DNA from 4 places in the Nostoc edaphicum CCNP1411 genome. Region 1 is predicted to be linked to each of the others. Evidence: riboswitches for the same ligand, from Rfam matches in the RefSeq annotation. Region 1 holds a riboswitch; each other region holds the start of a gene.

What was found. Region 1 has a riboswitch for cobalamin ahead of HUN01_RS04495 (energy-coupling factor ABC transporter permease). Riboswitches for the same ligand answer to the same signal wherever they lie in the genome.
Region 2: another riboswitch for cobalamin. It lies ahead of HUN01_RS02715 (DUF1636 domain-containing protein); the one in region 1 lies ahead of HUN01_RS04495 (energy-coupling factor ABC transporter permease).
Region 3: another riboswitch for cobalamin. It lies ahead of HUN01_RS01515 (TonB-dependent receptor plug domain-containing protein); the one in region 1 lies ahead of HUN01_RS04495 (energy-coupling factor ABC transporter permease).
Region 4: another riboswitch for cobalamin. It lies ahead of HUN01_RS05965 (DUF1636 domain-containing protein); the one in region 1 lies ahead of HUN01_RS04495 (energy-coupling factor ABC transporter permease).

Annotation. Positions count from the first base shown of each region.
Region 1 covers NZ_CP054698.1:414,395-419,914, forward strand. Annotated here, with positions in the region: gene HUN01_RS04485 (PAS domain S-box protein) at 1-415, shown strand, start outside; gene HUN01_RS04490 (hybrid sensor histidine kinase/response regulator) at 428-1,507, shown strand; cobalamin riboswitch at 1,808-1,947, shown strand; gene HUN01_RS04495 (energy-coupling factor ABC transporter permease) at 1,975-2,751, shown strand; gene HUN01_RS04500 (energy-coupling factor ABC transporter substrate-binding protein) at 2,738-3,040, shown strand; gene cbiQ (cobalt ECF transporter T component CbiQ) at 3,037-3,843, shown strand; gene HUN01_RS04510 (energy-coupling factor ABC transporter ATP-binding protein) at 3,824-4,657, shown strand; gene HUN01_RS04515 (NADPH-dependent FMN reductase) at 4,769-5,314, opposite strand.
Region 2 covers NZ_CP054697.1:250,844-256,363, reverse strand. Annotated here, with positions in the region: gene HUN01_RS02735 (DUF2934 domain-containing protein) at 1-555, shown strand, start outside; gene HUN01_RS02730 (hypothetical protein) at 606-779, opposite strand; gene HUN01_RS02725 (DUF4346 domain-containing protein) at 903-1,286, opposite strand; gene metE (5-methyltetrahydropteroyltriglutamate--homocysteine S-methyltransferase) at 1,470-3,722, opposite strand; gene HUN01_RS02715 (DUF1636 domain-containing protein) at 3,798-4,208, opposite strand; cobalamin riboswitch at 4,508-4,650, opposite strand; gene HUN01_RS02710 (hypothetical protein) at 5,005-5,244, opposite strand; gene HUN01_RS02705 (high light inducible protein) at 5,307-5,519, opposite strand.
Region 3 covers NZ_CP054697.1:4,089-9,608, reverse strand. Annotated here, with positions in the region: gene HUN01_RS01515 (TonB-dependent receptor plug domain-containing protein) at 1-1,703, opposite strand, end outside; cobalamin riboswitch at 2,012-2,161, opposite strand; gene HUN01_RS01510 (hypothetical protein) at 2,446-2,901, opposite strand; gene HUN01_RS01505 (methyltransferase domain-containing protein) at 2,908-3,768, opposite strand; gene HUN01_RS01500 (QcrA and Rieske domain-containing protein) at 3,938-4,363, opposite strand; gene HUN01_RS01495 (hypothetical protein) at 4,502-4,891, opposite strand; gene HUN01_RS01490 (hypothetical protein) at 5,231-5,520, opposite strand, start outside.
Region 4 covers NZ_CP054698.1:758,031-763,550, reverse strand. Annotated here, with positions in the region: gene HUN01_RS05985 (2-dehydropantoate 2-reductase) at 1-171, opposite strand, end outside; gene HUN01_RS05980 (inositol monophosphatase family protein) at 602-1,480, opposite strand; gene HUN01_RS05975 (PEP-CTERM sorting domain-containing protein) at 1,866-2,354, opposite strand; gene HUN01_RS05970 (cobalt-precorrin-6A reductase) at 2,488-3,225, opposite strand; gene HUN01_RS05965 (DUF1636 domain-containing protein) at 3,401-3,832, opposite strand; cobalamin riboswitch at 3,855-4,012, opposite strand; gene cobA (uroporphyrinogen-III C-methyltransferase) at 4,287-5,066, opposite strand; gene HUN01_RS05955 (sirohydrochlorin chelatase) at 5,063-5,520, opposite strand, start outside.

The DNA of each region.
Region 1 (5,520 bases):
CCTTTCTAACCCACCAAATCTAATTGGCGTACCAGAAGCAGTTCTAGACACTCCTTTGATTTTGCTGGCAGAAGATAATCAAGCAAATATTGATACTATGTCCGGCTATCTTGAAGGTCGAGGATATCATCTGATTCTGGCAAACAATGGACAGCAAGCTATTGACCTTGTTAGAGTTCAACGCCCCGACTTAATTGTAATGGACATTCAAATGCCGGGAATGGATGGCTTGGAAGCAATGCGGCGTATCCGTAACGATCAGCAATTTGTGCATATTCCGATCATTGCACTAACGGCCTTAGCCATGCCTGGCGATCGCGAAACTTGTTTAGCCGCTGGAGCTAACGAATATTTGACCAAACCCGTAAAACTTAAACAGCTTGTAAGCACAATTCAACAACTCTTAAGCAGGTAACGGAAATTTTCGATGGATATTCAAACCTCTATTTTAGTGATCGACGATCAACCCGATAACTTTGACGTTGTTGAAACCTTACTGGATGGTGAAAACTACCAGCTTTACTACGCTCCTAGTGGTCAACAAGCTCTAAATCGCCTCGATAGTTTTCAGCCCGATCTGATTTTATTAGATGTGATGATGCCCGATCTTGATGGGATGGAAGTCTGCCGGCGCATCAAAGCCGATCCACAATGGCAAGCAGTGCCGATTATTATGGTGACAGCATTAACTGAGAAAGAAGATTTGGCTCGATGTCTGGCGACGGGTGCAGATGACTTCATTAGTAAACCCGTCAACGGTGTGGAATTACGAGCCAGAGTTAATTCCATGTTGCGGATTAAGCAGCAGTACGACAGTATGCAAGTATTGCTCAAGATGCGAGAAGACATGGTAAATATGATTGTGCACGATCTGCGAAATCCACTTACCACTATTATCTTAGGAGCAGAGATTCTTCGGTTGGCAGGTTTGTCACCGAAACAACAACAAGGAAAAGTCGATCAAATTTTACTTGCTGGACAACAACTACAATCGTTAATTGATAGTTTGCTGATTATGGCAAAGCTGGAATCTGGCAAAATGGTTCTCAACTACACAGAAGTGGATCTTTGTGCGCTATGTATATCAGTTGTAGAAGATATTGAGGCGATCGCTACTCAAAAAAACCTGACCCTGATACGTGAATTTCCCGAACCTGGTGGCATTGTTGTAGTAGATGCAGTGATCTTTCGTCGAGTGCTGGATAATTTGCTCTCCAATGCCATTAAGTTCTCCCCCTTCAATTCTCAAGTCATCCTCCGAGGAGAGTATTTGGCAGCAGGTGGTGCTAAAGTGCAAGTCGCTGATTCCGGTTCGGGAGTTCGTCAAGACTTACGGCAAATCATTTTCGAGAAGTATGAAATTGGAACTATGATGCCAGAAATTTCGCAAATTGGTTTAGGATTGGCTTTCTGCAAAATGGCGATCGAGGCACATTCCGGTACAATTACCATCGAAGATAATCATCCAAATGGTAGTATTTTTACTGTATTATTCAAAAATAAATAATTCACTTTAGTCTAAATTAATACTTGCCTCTGCGACTAGAAGTCGCGGCTACACATACAAAACCCGCCTACGCGGGTTATAAAACTCGATTTTCTGCTAGTCCACGTAGGTGGAATTAGCCTGTGTGGTAGCGAATTATATTCGCCCAAAACTTTTAAAACATCCTCTAATTAGAAATGACCTCTAAACTGTTTTAATAAACTACGCTTTGTAAAAGTCCCAGCCAAATAAATTTGGCACATTCGCTTATATCCCCCGGTTAGAAACACGGGGGCTTTACGCATCACGACTCGTAATGGTGATATAGTTACTCAAATCGGTTCTGATGGGAAGCAGCCATCGGACGCAAGGGGGAAAGTCCGGTGTAAATCCGGCGCTGTCCCGCAACTGTGAACCAAAATTAGGTGAGTCAGGATGCCCGCCGGTTAGAATCAATTCGTTTACATAAATCTGCGAGGTACAGATTCATGAAAAGAAAAAAACAGGCGTTAGTCAGTCTAACCCTGATGGGAGTTATCAGTTTTTATCTAGTCATTGGTTTACCCAAACCCGCCTACGCCATGCACATCATGGAAGGTTTTTTGCCAGTGCAGTGGGCAATTTTTTGGTGGATTGTGGCATTACCATTTTTTCTATTAGGATTGCGTAGTCTGACTCGCATTACCCAAGCTAACCCGGAATTGAAACTACTCCTGGGCTTGGCTGGTGCTTTTACTTTTGTGCTGTCAGCTTTGAAAATCCCTTCTGTCACAGGTAGCTGTTCTCACCCAACAGGGACAGGGTTAGGTGCGGTGCTGTTTGGCCCCCTTACTATGTCGGTTTTGGGTAGCTTAGTATTGTTGTTTCAAGCTTTGTTACTGGCGCATGGCGGCTTGACGACGTTGGGGGCAAATGCTTTTTCGATGGCGATCGCTGGCCCTTTCCTAGCTTACTGGATATATAATCTGACAATAAAGTTAGGTGGTAAACAACAAATCGCCATATTTTTAGCAGCTGCGATCGCAGATTTACTCACCTACATTATCACTTCCATCCAACTCGCCCTAGCTTTCCCCGCACCTGTTGGTGGGTTTATCGCTTCATTTACCAAGTTCGCCGGAATTTTTGCCATTACTCAAGTTCCCTTAGCAATTAGTGAAGGATTACTAACTGTGTTGGTGTGGAACTGGCTGCAATCTTATAATCCTCAAGAATTAGAATTGTTGAAATTAATCAAGCGAGGAAGTGGCAATGAGTCAATCTAAAAAAGGGTTGAGTAACTGGCTGTTGGTATTAGGAGTTATCGCTTTAGCAGTTGCACCGCTAATATTTGTGCGAGGTGGGGAGTTTTCCGGTGCTGATGGCAAAGCAGAAGAGGCTATTAATGAAATACAACCCGAATATAAACCCTGGTTTAAATCATTTTTTGAACCAGCTAGTGGGGAAATAGAAAGCTTATTATTTGCTTCGCAAGCGGCTTTGGGTGCGGGAGTAGTTGGTTATGCAATTGGATTGTATAAAGGACGTTCCCAACAACAAAAACCTAAAGAATGAGCCTACAACTAGACACTTTAGCTTATACCAATCGATTGCGAAGATTGCCACCAGAGCATAAACTAATTTTTGCATTTACTACTCTGGCTATTTCCCTGGCTAGCCATCCGCTAGTGCAAATATTGATGGCACTTTGGATGGGTATTTGGACAGTTATTTATGCAAGAATTCCCGCTGGTGTTTATTTTAAATTGTTAACATTTACCATAGTTTTTTGTTTGACAAGTTTGCCAGCACTTATGGTGAATGGAGTTACGATTAATGATTTGCCAAACGTACAATTAGATTCGTGGTATGGATTAACTCTCGGACATTTCTATATTTATATCAGTCATCATGGCAGTATTCAAGCATTAGGAATTTTAACCAGAGCATTAGCCTCTGTTTCTTGCTTATATTTTCTCATGTTAACCGTCCCTTTCACGGAGATATTACAAACTCTGCGTTACTTACGATTTCCAGTGCTTTTAACCGATTTGTTATTACTAATGTATCGGTTTATTTTCATCCTACTGAACACAGCCGAGGAATTATGGACGGCACAAAATTCCCGTGGTGGTTACCGTACTTGGCGTAGTGGAATGAAAAGTTTAGCACTACTAATTGGACAATTATTACAGCGAACCTTACAACGATATAGTCAGTTTTCTCTGGGATTGCAATCACGGGGTTTTGTGAGTGAATTTCGAGTTTGGCATCCCCGCCGCTATCGTCCCCAAGCGCGATATATCATCGAAGCAATTTGCGGCTGTGTAGGATTAATAGGATTAGAATTTTGGCGAAATGCAGGAATATTTACTTGAATTTGAGCAGGTATATTACACCTATCCAGGCGCACAAGAATCAGCTTTGAATGGTCTAACACTGAAGATTCCATCTGGTAAAAGGTGTGCGTTAATTGGGCAGAATGGTTGTGGTAAAACGACGCTATTTTTATTAGCTAACGGTCTTTATAAACCTGATTCTGGTATTGTACGTTGGCGTAATGAACCGTTAAGTTATAATCGCAATTATCTTAGTAACTTACGGCAGAAAGTTGGACTAGTATTTCAAGATCCAGAACAACAATTAGTAGCTTCTACTGTTGAAGAAGATATATCTTACGGTTTGTGTAATTTGGGTTTACCAGAGCCAGAAATTAAAGACCGAGTAGAGCAAGCATTAGTGGAATTTGAACTGACTGCTTTAGCAGAAAGACCAGTACATCATCTGAGTTTAGGACAAAAAAAGCGAGTTTCTATAGCAGATGTGATGGTATTACACCCGGAACTATTGGTGTTGGATGAGCCAACTGCATATTTAGATGTAAAACATACTCGTAACTTGATAGCGACTTTGAAAAGGATTCATCGAGATGGAACCACTTTGTTGATGGCAACCCATGATTTGGATTTAGTTTATCGTTGGGCAGATTGGGTTTTTGTCATGGATAAAGGGCAGCTGATGCTAGAAGGTAAACCACAACATGTATTTAGTCAGCGTACACTTTTAGAAGAGTTAGAGTTAGGCGTACCATTGATATATGAGATGTTATTTGATGGGCTATCTACTGAAGAGGAAGTAATTATAGAAAGAGTGCGACAGCGGATATTACAGCTATTTCGTAATTTTTCCTGATTAACATAGGATTTACGTAAAACTAAACGCCAACCTACACAGTTTAAGGTTTTTGGCGTTAACCCAAGCGTATTGAAATATAGGGTGGACAAAAATTTGCCCACCATATAACTAATTTACACCTCGCAGCTTGCGAGTATTATCAACTAAACTCTGAGCAAATTGATCAAATCTTTGAGATAGCTTCTCATCTAGTAGCTTGCCTTCAGGACTGAACGCACCCCAAGCTTGTCCAATCGCAATTTGTTCAGGGATTGCCCAACAATGCACCCATCTGGTAATTAACCGTAGTTCGTTCAGAGCATTACTATTAGACTGTCCACCTAAGACACTAATAAATCCTGCCACTTTATCTGACAGTTGATCAAAGCTCATCAAATCTAGAGCATTTTTGAGGACACCACTAACGCCACCATGATACTCAGGTGTCGCTAAAATTAATCCATCAGCCTGACTAACAGTATTTTGCAACCGCAGAACATCTGGGTACTCTGGATACTCCTTCGCGCCAGTGCAAAATGGTAGCTGCAACTGCCGTAAATCGAGAATTTCTACCTCTGCACCCAAGGCTTCTACCCTTTGCACTGCTACTTGTAAAGCAAGCTGGGTATAAGAGTTGGATCTTAAGCTACCGCCAATACCAATAATTCTCACCATAATTAACCTACAAAGTATTAACTAGCTCTTAAAAAGCGGAATCGTTATGACTATGTTTATCTTAGCGATTTGTGTCAGAATGTGTCAAATTAATATCTGCTGGGCATTGGGCATTGGGCATTGGGTATGGGGCATGGGGCATGGGGCATGGGCATAGGGCATAGGGCATAGGGCATAGGGCATGGGGCATTGGTGACTCTTCCCCA
Region 2 (5,520 bases), on a different replicon from region 1:
TACGAATGGGGAAATATTTATATACATACAGGAACTCGATCTTATACTTGGTTGACGGGATTTGCAGTAAATATTTTGAAGCCTCTTTTCTATGGTGAGACACACCGTTTGTCGGGAGTAAGAGTTGAATCTCTAGCTACAATCTATGAATTTTGGGATGAACTGAAAAATCACTACATTAATCGTTCGCATGACAAAAGAGTCGATGTCAGGATTTTTCCATATACGCCAGGTTTTATTTGCACCGACAAAACTTTTAGCTCAATTCCATGTAAGAACCACTATGCAATCTATGAAGATGTGATGCTAAAATCAGGACTTTATAAAGCTATTGCTGCATATAATATGAAATGTATACTTGGGGAAGGAATTTCAGCAATTGGTAATGCACTTTATGAGCGTGTACGAAACAGCTACATATCTCTACGAGAACATGAAATTAGAGAAAGAGCTTACTATGTATGGTTGAAGAGAGATATGCCATTATGGGATGCTGACCGTGACTGGTACTGCGCTATTGAAGACGATATTGCCTATCTGCCCAAACCAGCTTGAATGTTGAACCTATGTCTAAGAAGCGCGTGTACACGGAACGGAGATTTACGCTATCGATTATGATGCAAAAAATATAGTCGTCCGGTGACGCACCAACCGTTAGCTGGCTCCGTTTTGGTCAGTTGAGGCGGTGGTTTCAGGGTGATTTGTTGGTAGCGCGATCGCCCAGCAAGCTCTTTGCTGAGACAGGCGTGTTTGGAGGGCGATCGCTCGCTGTGTTGCAAGGCATGAGGGATCGGTGACGTGGCAAGCTAACAAGTCATTGGAGCGGACAAGGAAACGTTGCTGGCTCCGTTTAAGTGTGATCGTTGCCGCTCAATTTGGTCGTTAAGTCATCACAAACCTATTTAATCCTGTACGTAGTCTTGTCCTGTCACCAAAGCCAATTCTGCTCGCATAAACTCACGCCCCAAGTAAGCCGCATGATCCAATCGGCTGACTGGAAAAGGTTTTGTTGACTCAAACAGTTGAATGCAAATTTCTTTAGCAGTTCTTCCAGTAAATAGGGCAGTTGGTTGTCGTTCCACTTTGACGGTTGCAGGAATCGGCTTTCCGGTTTCTGGATCGATAGCCAATCCTTGCTCGTTAACTTCATTGGTAAAATGTTTCGCACAGATCAAGCCTGCTCCCCGATCTAAGTAGATAATAAAATAACCTGCCGGATCGAGTTCTAAAAATCGCTTGGATAGTTTGTAGTCAATTGCTGCGATTGTTTCCACTGTCGTTATCATCATTTTTAAACTCCAAAACAAAAAGCACCGCTCTAAACGCCAAGAGAAGTCTGAGCTTCATATCTTCAGTGAATGCAGAGAAGAATAGTGTAGATATTGGGCATTACTGTTGAGTTCAACAATAAGCAAGAGAGCAAAAGTCTTAAAGCACTCTCAGACTAATGCCTGTGACTACTTTTACTGTTATTTCACAGTCACATTTGCTTCCTCCCGTAGAACTTTCGTGGCTTCCACCATGTTCTTTAAAGCCGGAATCACCTCTGACCATCGCCGAGTTTTCAAACCACAATCTGGATTTACCCAAATTTGTTTTACCGGTAAATTAGCAATTCCAGTCCGCAATTGTTGTAAAATCTGCTCAGTTGTCGGCACGACAGGACTATGAATATCGTAGACTCCATTACCAACTTGATGTGAGTAACCACCCTCTGTGATTTCTCGCAAAGTTTGATTGTTGCTGCGACTATTTTCAATTGAAATAACATCAGCATCTAACCGTTCGATATCCTTGATGATGTCACCAAATTCGCAGTAGCACATGTGGGTATGAATTTGCGTTTGGGGTTGGGCTACTGCTGTCGCCAAACGAAATGCATCTACAGCCCAAGATAGATATTCATTCCAGCGCTCAACCTTCAGGGGTAAACCCTCACGCAGCGCGGGTTCATCTACTTGAATTACCTTTGCACCAGCCGCTTCCAAATCCGCTACCTCATCCCGCAACGCTAAAGCAATTTGGAAAGCTTGTTCTGATTTGGAAATATCCATCCGGGGATAAGACCAATTTAAGATAGTTACAGGAGCCGTCAACATCCCTTTTACAGGTTTTTCCGTCAATGATTGAGCTACTTTAAACTCACGTACCGTCATTGGCGCAGTCCGAACCACGTCACCATAAATAATTGGTGGACGAACATAACGGCTACCGTAGCTTTGCACCCAACCATTTTCAGTGAAAGCGAAGCCTGATAACTGCTGTCCAAAAAATTCCACCATATCGGTGCGTTCAAATTCACCATGAACTAAAACATCTAATCCTAATTCCTCTTGTAGTTTAATGCTTTCAGCAATTTGAACATCAATTGCAGCTTCGTATTCTGACTGACTCAATTCACCCCGTTTGTAACGCATTCGGAGTTGGCGAACTTCAGAGGTTTGGGGAAAAGAACCAATTGTAGTTGTGGGGAACAGAGGAAGCGAAATTTGGGAATCAAGCCGCAATCCATAGGATAAGGAGCGCTGAAAATCATCAGTTTTTAAAGTTTTTAGTCTTTCTTGAACTGACTGATTTGCTGGATTAAACTCCTCGAACTTATTCCAGCTAGTCTCGATAATTTCTTGTTCTATTTTAGTATTTTCTCCTATTATTGTCCGAGCCAAGAAAACCACTTCTTGAAGTTTCTGTTCAGCAAAACTCAAGACATTACGTAGTGGTGATGGTAATCGTTTTTCTCGTTTGGCATCGTAGGGAACAAATTGTAAGGAAGCAGATGGTTGAATATGTAGAGATGTTCCATGTAAAGTCTCTACAATCTCTTGTAAAATGGGAATAACTTTCTCGGAACGAATTTGCCAAATATTTCTTGCGTCTATAATCCCTGCACCTAGTCGCTTATTTGGTGGGAAACCGTAGGTTTTGATTAACTCTAAGTTGCGTCCGCGTGTCAAGTCTAAGCTAATAGCAGCAACGGGTAAATCTATCACCCAAGGGTAAGTTTCACCCAAATCATCAAAATAAGTAACCAAGTGTAGGGGTATTCCAACTAACGAAAGTGATTGATAAACTTTATGAAAGTGTTCTTTCCAAGAATTAGCATCACCTAAAACAAGTGCAGGTTCATGTATTTGTACTTCTTCTACTCCCAGATTTTTTAATTCAGTGAGTAGGTTTATGTATAGCGGAATTAACTTTGATACTGCTTGCTGAATATTTAGTGATAGTTTGCTTAAGCGCAGCAGAGTACAGGGGCCAAGTACAATCGGAATTGCTCGTTTACCTAATATTTTTTGAGCGCGGCTAACTCGTTCTAAAAAGTCACTGAAATCAGATGGTAATGTTGATTCAGCAATTTCCGGGACAAGATAGTGATAGTTAGTATCAAACCACTTGGTCATTTCCAAGGCGGGAATTCCTTCTTTACCTCGTGCCATTGTAAAGTAGCGTTCTAAGCCAGAAAGCTGTTGAAATCTTTCAGGAATTAGCCCAAAACGAAATGTCCAGTCAAGTACATGATCGTAGAGAGTTGTGTCTCCAATTCCAATATAATCAATTCCGGCTTCAAGTTGGGTTTTCCAGTTAGATTCCTCGACTTTTTGTATGGTTTGCAGTAATGATTCGGACTCTATATTACCACTCCAAAATGCTTCTAGCGCTTTCTTTACTTCCCGGTTTTTACCAATGCGGGGATAGCCTAATGTTGCTGTTTGAATCTGCATTACTTTCTGTTCCTTTTAAGACTAATGATTTAGGTACTAGAGATTAAGAACTGGCAAATTTTACCCAGTCATCAATTAACAACAACTTATGTTTAATTTTGCCCACTTATTTAGTGGTGGAATCTTTGCTAAAATCCCTTTTTTCAAAGGTTCAGGTCGTTCTGACCAAGGTAATAAACCATCAGGCTTAGTATAATATTGAGTTGCACATTTCAATACAGCAGATGCACAGCCGTCAACTGGTAAATCGCCAAAGAGATAGGTTGATTTCCCTTCTGCTGTAAAGGCAATAACACAAGAATGGTTACAAGCACTCATACATTCAACTCCCTGAATGTGGAATTTATTTCGCAATTCCCAATCTTGTGCAAGTTGTTGAAGCTGTTGTATTAGTTGTTCACCTTTACTTTCACCAACTCGTTTACCGTTTTGCCACACGCTGTCACAAGTCGTGCAAACAAATAAAGTATGTTGTTTGTCGAGCATTAATTTTGAAGTTTGTAGAAAGAAGTCTGAATCGCAGATATGACAACTTTTTGCAGTCGTACAACTGCAACATAACGTGTCAATTTAGCAAAAATGATGTTACAAAAGCTTTCACGCCAACAAAAAACTAGCGCAAATGACAGTTGCACCAAAGGCTAATTGCAATGATCAATAAACTGCCTATAATTTCACAGCCATGAGTAGTCTGTGGAGTATCTCTGGCACTATGAGAACGTGAAACTGATGTATCGTTGAAATATTTATGGCAATATTCACCTGTACCTCGCAGATGGGTATGAGTTTACGTGTTGCTTTCGGCGGGCATTCTGACTCACAAGGCGAACCTTGATTACAGCTGCGGGACAGCGCCGGATTTACACCGGACTTTCCCCCTTGCGTCTGATGGCTGACTCCCAACAGAACCGAGTTGATATTTTCCTAACAATAGCATGATTATGAATTTAATCATACTTAAACTGACTGGTTCCAATAGCTACCATTTGTTAGTGGGACTGAGACAAAAACAACCAAAAAAGAACCTCAAATCTATATGCAGAAAGACTTTAACATCGTTTTGCTTAGTTTCTTAAGATATCTAAGTTTGGGCTATTTTTGAGCATAAGGTGTCTTTCTCTTACCCTGCATTGGTTTGAGGCTTGTTTTTCCCTCAAAAATGTTTAAGTCCCGCTAAATGCACTGTTACTAATCATTGATTCCTACAATTTAAAAGAAGTCTTGGTTATGTCCACCAAGACTTCGGATATATTTATTCAATTTAAAACCTGAAGCCAACTTTTTATCCCAAATTGCTGAAATAGATTGCCCAAAGAGTTCCTGTTACTCCCACAGCAATTAAAAGGTTAGTGAAAAACTTGCCTAATTCAGTTTCTTCTCCTAGTACTTTATCGTCTTGACCTGCACTGAAAAATAATGACCAGGCTTGGTTAACGTTAATTATTTCAAAGTTGTTGAAATCGGGGCGAAAAACAACGGGGCCAATTAAATCTTTTTTAGGGAAATCAAAATCAGTTTTCATAGCAATCCTCTGGTAATTTTCTATCGGTTAATTGAGTGAAATTCTTAAATATTCAGATTTAGTTACAGGTTTGTCAGCCATCCAATCAAGCCGTGTCCTGTGACAACTTCTAGAGCTATGAGTGAGACAAAACCAATCATCGCTAAACGTCCATTGAGTTTCTCGGCGTACTCGGTAAAACCTGCTCTTGGGGTTTTATCTACATAAACCTTTGGTTCAATTGCAAAGTTGTTGAGTTGACCAAGTTCGTTCATGGTAAAGCTTTTGCTTGTCATG
Region 3 (5,520 bases), on a different replicon from region 1:
CCTGTATTGCCATTTACGGGTGGTGTCAGTCTTTTAAAGGCAATTGTATCTGACACTGTATTACTAAAGAAGGTCAAACGTAATAAGCCTATATTACCTAACTTTTGGTCAATGCCAATATCAAAACTATCACCCTTTTCGGGTTTAAGTTCAGGATTACCAATATTAGTAGGATTATTGTTAAATAAATTAGCAATGGTTGGCGCTCGGAAGTTTCTGATATAGTTAGCTCTGAGTGTTGTGGAGTCAGATATTGCTAATTTTGTACCTACAGATGGTGATGTAAATGAACCATTTACCAAGCTACTGAAATCTTGGCGTACTCCTAAATTGATACTGAAACTAGAAGTAAGATTATTTTCATATTTGGCGAAAATGGCTCCTTGACTAATACCGTTGTCGTAATTTTCTCTATTGACATTAGTGCCATAATTAAAGATGGTATTACGCACATTTGCATTCCGGTAATCAAAGCCGTAAACCAAAATCTGATTTTTGGTCAGATTCCAACTGTGTGTGGTTTGAATCCCGTAAGAAACTTGGTTAGAATCAAACCGATTTTGAGATGAAAGTGCGCCACTGCGGTTATCAAAACGAGTATTGAGAAAATCAGTGTAAACTCTGGCTGTTAAAAGTGAATCATTACCATTGCCTAATTTGGAATTCCAGGTTAAATCAGTGAGAACTTGGTCTGTATATTTGCGATTATTGTCGGTGAGAGAATTGAAAAAACCTTGCCCAAATTGTGGTTCAGGAATTGCTACACCTCCTGGTACTCCCTGTTCTTTGCTTAAGTATAGGGTTGAGAGACTTAAGGTATTACGTGTTCCTAAATCTGCCTCTAGTTTGACATTAAAGTTGTTAAACAGAGCATCATTATTTGTTCTAGTTCCTGTAAAATTGGCTTCAGGAATTGTGAAAGGATAATTATTTTCTGCTTGGGTACGGTTGTAACCTACAACCCAAGAAATCGCACCTGCTTTCCCACTATTTTGAATACTTTGTTGGTTTAGTCCATAAGCACCAATATTCACCTTGGCTTCTGTTGTAACTTTCTCTGTGGGACGACGAGTGACAATATTAATTACCCCTCCTATTGCATCAGAACCATAAAGTGTTGAACCTCCTCCTGGTAACACTTCAACTCTTTCAATATTATTGGTGGTAAATTCTGAGAGGTCAAAACCACCGCCACCAAGATTATTAATTGGTCTACCATCAAGCAATATTAATACTTGACCGATATTAGAACCGCGAATAAATTGACCACTTAAGGCATTAACTTCTGTGCCAACTGTACCATCACCCAAGATACCAGGAAGAAATCGCAGTGCTTCTTTGACAGTTCTTGCACCTTGCGCTTCCATTTCTTCACCCGTAATTACGTAAACGGGACGGGTGGAATCTTTCACTGTCCCTTCGCGGCGAAAGGGTGAAAATACAGGTTCATTCAATAGCTTGTCGATGACTGTCAGTTCAATATCGGGTTCTGTTCCTGTTGTGGAGGCTGGAGTATTTTCAGGTGTTACTTGTGCAACTGGTTGTAAGTCTCTTGCAGAACCTTCATACTTAGGAAACTCAGATATTTGTGCAACTTGATTAGCGATCGCTACATTTCTTCCGCAGACTATCCCATAGATTGCGGTAAAAACGAAGATTTTTGAGAAAAATTCACAATAAGTAACTATGCGGGAAGTGGACATGAAACTCCTCGTTTTCAGTAAATGCAGGTATTTATTTGTGCTATGAGTTTTTAAGATTTAGGCTTCAACTAGCTTGCTACAATGCATTGCCATACCTAAATCATGATGGGTACTATTTTGATAGCAAAAAGACTTTGTGGTATTCCTTATGGATACCCAAATCCCTATAGGACAACCCAAAATTGAGTGTCGTTACTAACAGCGAAGCGAATTAGTAAAACTTGCAAAGGGTACTGTCTTAAAACAGTATCTGTACCCATGAAATTTATTAATCAAATGTATCATCTGTGCCTCGCAGATAAATGTTTTGTGTCTAGAGTGAGTCGGCGGGCATTCTGACTAAGAGACACGTTATATTCGTCTCATTACAGCTGCGGGACAGCGCCGGATTTACACCGAACTTTCCCCCTTGCGCCTGATGGCTGCTCACCATCAGAACCGACAGTCATGTGTCACATTACCATAGTTACTGTCTATATGTAAATTCAGTGGATAATAATTTTGATTCCCCATATTACTTACTGAATATATAATTATACTTGTGCTACAGTTAACACTCATAAAATAAATTCCCTAATTATCAGGATAGGGGACTTTTCGCACACTCTAGATTTAATTTTGTCCAGAGTCTTACATTCCTAAGAAGTAGTGTAAGACTTTAATTTTGCTATTAAAGCTCTATACATAGCAATTGGGAAAAAGCGGTAAAACTAGAAAGCTTGTTTTTGCTTTTGGATGAGTTTCATTGTGTTTTTGCTCCTATTGAGAGAGAGTGGTGAGGTTGGAATTCTGCCCATTGTTTGCATATAGTTTGGTAACATTGGGGTGGTGTAATTGGTAATTTTGTTAAATAGAAAAAAGCAGCTTGATAACCGTATTCCAACAAAAAAATAACATCTTTTTGGGGATTATATTTATCTACAGCTTCGAGAATATGAGCATTCATGAAGTGTCTTTGCAACAGTACGGTATCTGGTGCTGTTAACCAAGCATTTAAGAAAGCTGCGAGATTTTTACGCGGGATAAAATGCGCTTTAAATGTTTCACCAGCAATACTTAAATGCGGAGAATTAGTGCTGCAAATTACAACACCACGTTCTCCTCCTAAATAGCCAACCCAAGCGTTGTAACCAATTGCTAATATATTGGTGGCGATAAAAGTTTGTTGCCAATCTTGGGTGTTTATTTCTGTGGTCATTTTCAATTAAACTCCTTTAGATAACTGCCAAAGTTGAACGGAATAACACAGATGGTTTTCAAAAATAGTGCGTGCTGCTAACCCCTCAGCAATTGGCTTTTCCAACCAACGCTTAAATGCCCAACGACCGAGTGTGTATAATGGTGGGACGGCGATCGCTACAACATCAGCAATATATTTAACTGTAGTCAGCCCAAAAATACGAAAATTATCAACACACAAGTCAATCGTTGGCGCAATATGGGTTGAAATGTCTTCAGTCTTGATTAATTTGAATCCAGTCTGTTCCAACGCCGCTTGGAGTTCGCTGGCGACATGACAATTAGAAAAAATACCTTCTCGGTATTCGGCATCAAAACGCATCATATCTGCAAGCAGCAGGTAGCCACCACTATCCAATAAACGAGCCGCGCCTTGAGCTAAATCGAGAGCAGCAATATATTGACTGCTTTCGCTAAATAAAATGAGGTCGTAGGAGTTTGAGGTGCGAAAATCTTCAAATCTCGTTAAGTAGAAAGGTACTTGGCCATTGGTATTTTGAATAAATCTCTCTTGCTGGAGTGCGTCGGGTGCTAATCCCTCAACACTGAAACCGCAGCTGTACAAATACGCTGCGTTACCACCAATCCCACAGCCGACATCCAGCACAGTTTTTGTCCCCTCTGGAATAAAACTCAAAAGTTTAGCTGTATATGCTGACTGCGCCGCACGCAGGCGAGTCAGAGTTAATTCTTCACCCCTTTTAGGTAGTGGTTCCCAATACCCGTAATGAAGATAGGAAGAACCTGTAAGCCCCATATAGTAATCTATCGCTGCATTTTGGTAGCGAGTCGCTTTTGGAATATTGACTAGTTTTGGTTTTTGCATTTATAAATTGATAGAAACAGTTACACATTCATGCTTAATATTCCAAGCGATATCAGTTTGTTAATTTTGTCGTTTGATTAACTAACGTATTACTGGTAATTTCTGCGTAATACTAAATTTTAGTGGAAATTTAAAACCCCAAATGAAAGCTAAGATTATTAATTACGAATTATGAACTACGTTTTACAATAACTAAATCACCCTCTATTTTTGTCTCGTAATTTGATAGTGGTTTTGTAGCTGGCCCCATCTGCACATTACCATTAGGATCAAATTCCGAAGCATGACAAGGACATAAAAATATTTTTTCTTCTGCAAGCCACTCCACTGTACAACCCATGTGAGTGCAGGTAGGGTTCACAGCCACTAGATTTTTGCTTTTAGAAGTACCAACTACCAATACTGCACCAACAGGTAGGTTTTCATTTAATAGCTGACCAGCTTTATCCAATTCGGCGATTGTTCCCACTGTTTGCCAATCTCCAGATGTTGATGATATTGCTGTAGTTTCTGGAGCATAAGCCACACCTTTTTCAGGTAGGCTACTTGCCAAATAACCTAAACCAAAGCAAGTAATAAAATCACGACGTTTCATATTATTTAAGTTTTATATAAACAATTTATTGCACTCTGAAACTTCTAAACACAAAACTGTAAAACAGTGAGGGAAGAGAGAAAAACTCTTCCCCTATCCCCTGCTTTTGGAAAGATGAAAAACCAAGGAAATTAGATTCTAGGGTAGGCTATTCCGCAGACGGCGTAAACAATTTATCGATGCAGCACAATCACAACCAAACATAGCTACAGCAGCATCACTTTCTGCATCCGTAACCCCAAGCAGAGCCTTTTCGCTGTCATCCGATGTAACATCAATCTCTGCTACGCCTTTTTGCAAATGAGATAATTCTTCAGCATGAGCGCAGAAAAACTTACCGAGTTTCGGATGTCTTACACAAGCTTTTTGGTCTGATGCTGATACTGGTGTAGTAGCAGCGTCAGGACGGTCTACTGGTTGCGGATTTACTGGTTCACCAGCTGTGGTCACTTTACTGGTCATTACCAATGATGCTAGGGACATCAAAGCTGCGGATTTGGTAGTTAAAGTTATTAAAGCTTTCTTCATGCAATTGTCCTAGAAGTAGGTTGACAATTAAGGTTAATGTTCTCTCAGCTTGGTAGGGGAATGATGTTTTCTAAAAACCTGGATACTCGAAGCAATTCACCCATAATATACACCAGAAAATAAATTGCTATCTGAGATTCACAGATTCTTGAAAAATAGTTGCAAAAAATCAAAGTAAAATCTTTTATTTTTCACTTTGTATCTCTTACATTGATTTATTTCCCAAACAGGAGGTTTTCCTGTTTTATATACTTAATAGCTACTTGGTAGAGAGATAGCAATTGATTATACTCCAAGTTTAAAAAGTGCAACTATATGTGTTGATATCCTGTATATCTTCTACGGCATTAGGCTTGGTTTAAATTCTGACCAACGCTTGCGAACTTGTTCGTAGCAATCGGGTGGAGTAATTTTTAGTTGGTGTAAAAAATTAACCTCAATCTGAGGTTCAGCCTTTAGCACCAGAAGAATATCTTGATGGGGATTGTATGTTGCGATCGCTGGGGAAATTGATGAAATCATGGATGAGCAGATTGATTGCGATATAGCTCCGCTATCTTGAAACGAACGCAAGTAAAACCCAATCAGATCGGAGGGAAGAAATTGCAGGGTGAAGGGAACTGTATCAA
Region 4 (5,520 bases), 340 kb from region 1:
TGGAGTAGCAATTTGGCTGGAACCATCTGCCATGACCAACTTTAGTCCTTTTTTTTGAATTGCCTCTAAATGAGAACCACGCGCAATCACGGTCACTGTTTCACCTGCCAGTGCCAGTTTTGCCCCTAAATATCCACCAATCGCGCCCGCGCCAACAATACAGATTTTCATTTTGTCGAAAAAATATAGATCGTGGAAGACGGTATCCAGTTCAGTTCCAAGTAGTGAGTTTCCCACCTTAAAGTGCTACGGTGTACACACAAGTCCTAAAAACCTAGCTTGATAAGCATTTCCTCGTTCCCAGTCTCCGACTGGGAATGCATTCATTGAGTCTCTGACTCAATACCAGATTGGAGGCAGAGCCTCAACGAGGAGCATTCCCATGCAGAGCATGGGAACGAGATAAACGAGAGAACAATGAAAAATCAAGCTTTTTTTGACTTGTGTATACACCGTAGCCTTAAAGTGGGGAAGATTCACAACTACTACTTCTAACTCATTACTTCTAACTCATTACTTCTAACTCATTACTTCTAACTCATTACTTCTAACTCATTACTTCTAACTCATTACTTCTAACTCATTACTTCTAACTCAGCACTCAGCACTCACTAGCCGCTAGGCTTTGCATCGCTGACAGTAAGTCTTGATGAACAGATTTTGAAGCAGCTACTATCAATCCAGGTAGGCTATAGTTTTTACAAGTATGCAGTGGCGGTAAAGGCGAACCGTCCAGAGTAGTTACAATCCAGCCAGCCTCTTTCGCAATAAAAGCGAGTGCAGCACTATCAAGAAATTTACCCGATTTAATAACTGCTCCACTTAAATCACCGCTGAGAATACCATTGAGATTAGGAATTTGAATATCACTAGAGTAATCAGTCGCTATATCGATTACTTTATATCGATCTTTTAGTAAATGTGCGATCGCATTCATTCCCCATCCCAACAAAATAGAAGGTTTGGCGGATGTTATATGTAACGGGGCACAGGCTTCTAAGTTCATCTCCAGCGTCCCTTTAAAAGCACCTTCGCCTCGAAGGGCGTAAAAATAAATGTTTTGGGCAGGAGAAATGGCAATTACTGCTTCAAAGTCATCCGAATTTAAAATACTGAGAATAATTTGATAATTAGAATGTCCATCCATATAAAACTTCGTGCCATCAATCGGGTCAAGCGTGACTAAGTAATCACCTTCTGAACCGAGTTCGATAGCGCGAAAATATTTGGTGTTGTTAGAACTTTCATATTCTTCGCCATAAAAGCGAATATCTGGGAAAGTGCCCAGCAATACTACTTCTACCAGGTTTTGAATAGCCACATCCGCATCAGTAAGTGCAGCAGCAAAAAAGTTTTTTGCTTGTTCTTTGGCGGGAAGTGCAGCAATTTTTGGTTGAAGAAAATTGGCATAGGCTGCTGCTACTTTGAGATGGGGGAGTAAAGTCTCCAAAATTAATCGAGTAGTTGGTTTTGTGGACATTGCAGCAAACTCCTTTCAGAAATAATCTACCGTTGACAGGGCGATAGAATTCTATATCTAGACAAAATTACGGTATCATGTGGATGTAATGATACCACCGTTGCTATATTACTTTAATCTGTTTGTCTCAAAGAAACTATAGAGAGAATCGCAATTTTTATCGTAAAATTAAGGCTTTAAGACCGAATGTCAACACCTAGCTAAAGTTTCAGTCAGGCTTTAAATTCCCATCTGAAAATCTCTTCTCTACAAGATCCTATGCGTAGCTTGCTTCCCTGTAAGGGTAGGATTTTGAATTGTTATTGATGGTTTTAGGAAACTTTTTCGAGCTTTTTCTGAGTGAATTTGGATAGCTTGTTACGCGTAAGCTAAAAATAGAAGTGGGTTAAGGGATGGTGATTATGGTCGCAGAAAAACTAATGGGTAATTCACTATCTTCTAATCCTAAATTTTTCAAACCTGGTTTAGTTGGCGCAGAAAACATCTCTAGATAACCTGGTTTGGACAAAAAACTAGCGAAAAATGGACTAGAATAACTTCCTTCCGAAGTGGAATATGCAAAACCCTTACCCGTTAACTGCTGAGTATTAAGACTAATTAAATCATCAACATCAAAAGGTTCGTTTCCTGGCATTGGAGTCCCAGGCGCTTGCAAACCAGTAATTATTTCACCATTTCGTGTACCAGTAATTCCAGTAATCAGGTAAAAACCTAAATTGTTAGGGGTGTCATTAGTGGTGAAAGTACCGTTTGCCGCTATGCCAGTACCAGAATAACTCCAGTTCCAACTTAAAGCAGAGGCGGCTGGCATTGTCCCGAAAACTAATCCAAAAGTGGTGGCGAGGACTATGGCATATAGAGCTAGATTTTTCATGGAAGTCGTTAGTGCGATCGCGGATTTTGTAGAAGGTTCCCGTGTATTATACGGAAATTAAGTAAAGATAGTATTATCAATCTTGCCTATTTACCCACTCAGCACTCAGCACTTGGAACTCAGCACTCTTCATTTAGCAGCGATCAAATAACCACGTTAAAGCAGCATCAACATTACTAACCTGTTCTCCTGGCGGGATAGGTGGACGATTTACCATAACAACCTTTACACCCAGTTCTCGCGCTGCAATAATCTTGGCCTTTGTTGCATCGCCACCGCTATTTTTGCTCACGATGGTATCAATCTTGTTATTAATCAGGATTTGTCTTTCATTATTGAGAGTAAATGGCCCGCGATCGCACAATACCATTCCCGGTGGTACTAAAGCTTCATCGCCAGGAGGGTCAATCATCCGCATTAGAAACCAAATTTTCTCTAGATAAGCAAAGGCAGCGAGTTCTTGCCTACCCACTGTCAAAAATACCCGCTGTGCCTGGTTTTGCAGTGCTGTTGCTGCGGCTTCAACGCGATCAACTTCAATCCAGCGATCGCCACTTTCTTTTTCCCAAGGCGGACGAATTAACATCAGACGGGGGACTCCAACTTCCGTTGCGGCATCTGCTGCATTAAAGGAAATCTGAGTCGCAAAGGGATGGGTTGCATCAATTAATAAGTCGATTTGCATGATTCGCAGATAGCTAGCCAACCCCGCCACCCCACCGAAACCTCCAACCCGTAAATCCCCCAACGGTATTGACGGTTCACGGGTGCGGCCAGCTAGAGATGTGATTGCTTCTAACCCTTGGATAGTCGCAACCTTGGCAGCTAGTTCTGCCGCATCTCCCGTCCCACCTAGAATCAAAACGCGCATCATTAAAAAGGAGTCAGAATTCAGAATTCAGGATTCAGAATACTCTACCCATAAACGGATAGGTTCAAGGAAGAATATTTGAATTTATTTTTGCCCACGGTGAAAGAGGTTTTAATCTATACTCAAACTCTCGCGGATTTGCTTTGCTTAACTCTATCCGCCACTCGTACAGAATTCATACTGAATTCTGTTTTGATAAAGGGGGAATTTTTGCCAAAATACCTTTTTTTAGTGCTTCTGGACGCTCTGACCAAGGCAGTAAACCGTCTGCTTTAGCATAGTATTGACTAGCACATTGCAGCACCGCAGAAGCACTACCATCAACTGCTAAGTCACCAAATAAATATGTTAATTTCCCTTTGGCAGCAAAGGCGACTACACAAGAACGATTACAAGCACTCATGCATTCAACTTCCTGAATCGGAAATTCATCTCGTAAGTCCCAATCTTGGGCAAGCTGCTGAAGTTGGTGTAAAAGTTTTTCACCACCACTTTCGCCTAAGCGTTTTCCATTTTGCCAAACACTGGCACAGGTTTTACAAACAAATAAAGTATGATTAGCAACACCCAAAGGATTGGTTGGGGAAATATTTACAGTCGTAGTCATCTGTACCTCGCAGATATGTGAAACTGATAAATCTATTTCGGCGGGCATCCTGACTCACTCAATTTGGTTCCTTAATCTCAAATTAGTTCACAGTTGCGGGACAGCGCCGGATTTGCACCGAACTTTCCCCGTTACCTCTGGTAGCTGACTCCCACCAGAACCGAATAACCTTATCGATCATACACTAGTGGTCTATCGCATTAGTTACGAGGAATGAATAAGTTCGTAGTAAGGACTTTAGTCCTGGATTTTTAAGCACTGAAGTGCTTACTACAAACTCATGATATTTAATGCGATAAATCACTAGTACAACACGGCGGAAATAAACCAATCATTCCAAATCAACGAAACCCTTATGCTGTATTCATTTTTAATTTTTAATTTTTAATTTTTAATTCCGCCTTGCGGTACTAGGGTTATCGGAGAATACGAAACGACAAGCTTTGCGCCAACATCAAACTGGACGACAACCAGACAAAATACTGTGCATATTCACTACTTGTCCAATAACTGCGATCGCAGGCGCACCAAATCCAGTTTGCTCTACCTGCTCTACAATTGTCTCCAAAGTACCAATCAATTCTTCTTGTTCGGGGCGCGTACCCCAGCGCACCAAAGCAATGGGCGTTTCTAAATTCAACCCAGCTAAACTTAATTGTTCGACAATATAAGGCAGATTGTGAATTCCCATATAAATTACAATGGTTTCGGAACCGTGAGCGATCGCACTCCAATTCACTATCGGTCTATACTTACCTGCTGCTTCATGACCAGTTACAAATATCACTGACGAACTATACAGTCTATGCGTCAAAGGTATACCTGCATAAGCTGCTGCTGCAATTCCCGATGTGATACCGGGCACTACTTCCGTTGATATTCCAGCTTTGACTAATTCTGCCATCTCTTCACCACCGCGACCAAAAATAAACGGATCGCCACCTTTTAGCCGTACTACAATTGCATGATCCTGCGCTTTCTCAATCAGCAATTGAGTTGTTTCTTCCTGGAACAGCGAATGTTTTCCCCTCCGCTTACCAGCATTAATTTGCTCGGCTTGGGGATTAATCATTGCCAGAATTGCCGGACTCACTAAGGCATCATAGATAACGACATCTGCACATTCCAACAAACCTTTGGCCTTCAGGGTAATTAAACCTGGATCACCTGGCCCCGCACCTACTAAATAAACCTTTCCCAAATAATTGTTCTCCTGTTTCTCTGTGCGGTTCATTTATCTGTTAAATCCCAAATTAGCTCGGCTAATTCTGCACTTGCTCCCAAGGGCTGCGCCAATTGGAAATTCACCGCAGAAAATTGTAATTTTAGCTCCTCTATTGAGGCCGCGATCGCATCAGTTATTCCACCAGCGAATAAAAAGTATGGCAAAATTGCAATTTCTCTATAACCAGCAGCTACTAACTCTTTCACCCGTGATTCTAAACTAGGAGGCCCAGCCCAATAAGCAGCCACTACTCCCAAACTCGCCGCCATTGCTTCCACAGTTTCTTGAGAACCTGCGCGACGGCTACCATGAGCTAAGAGAATCCATGCTTCTGCTTTTGTCGCAGCTATTTGCTTTGCCAGTAATTTCTCTAAATTGGGGTGAGAGCCTAAATATGGTTGCAACTCAATGATGATATCTTCACCAATAGCCTGTTGTGCTAGGGCTACTTCGGCGGGAATAT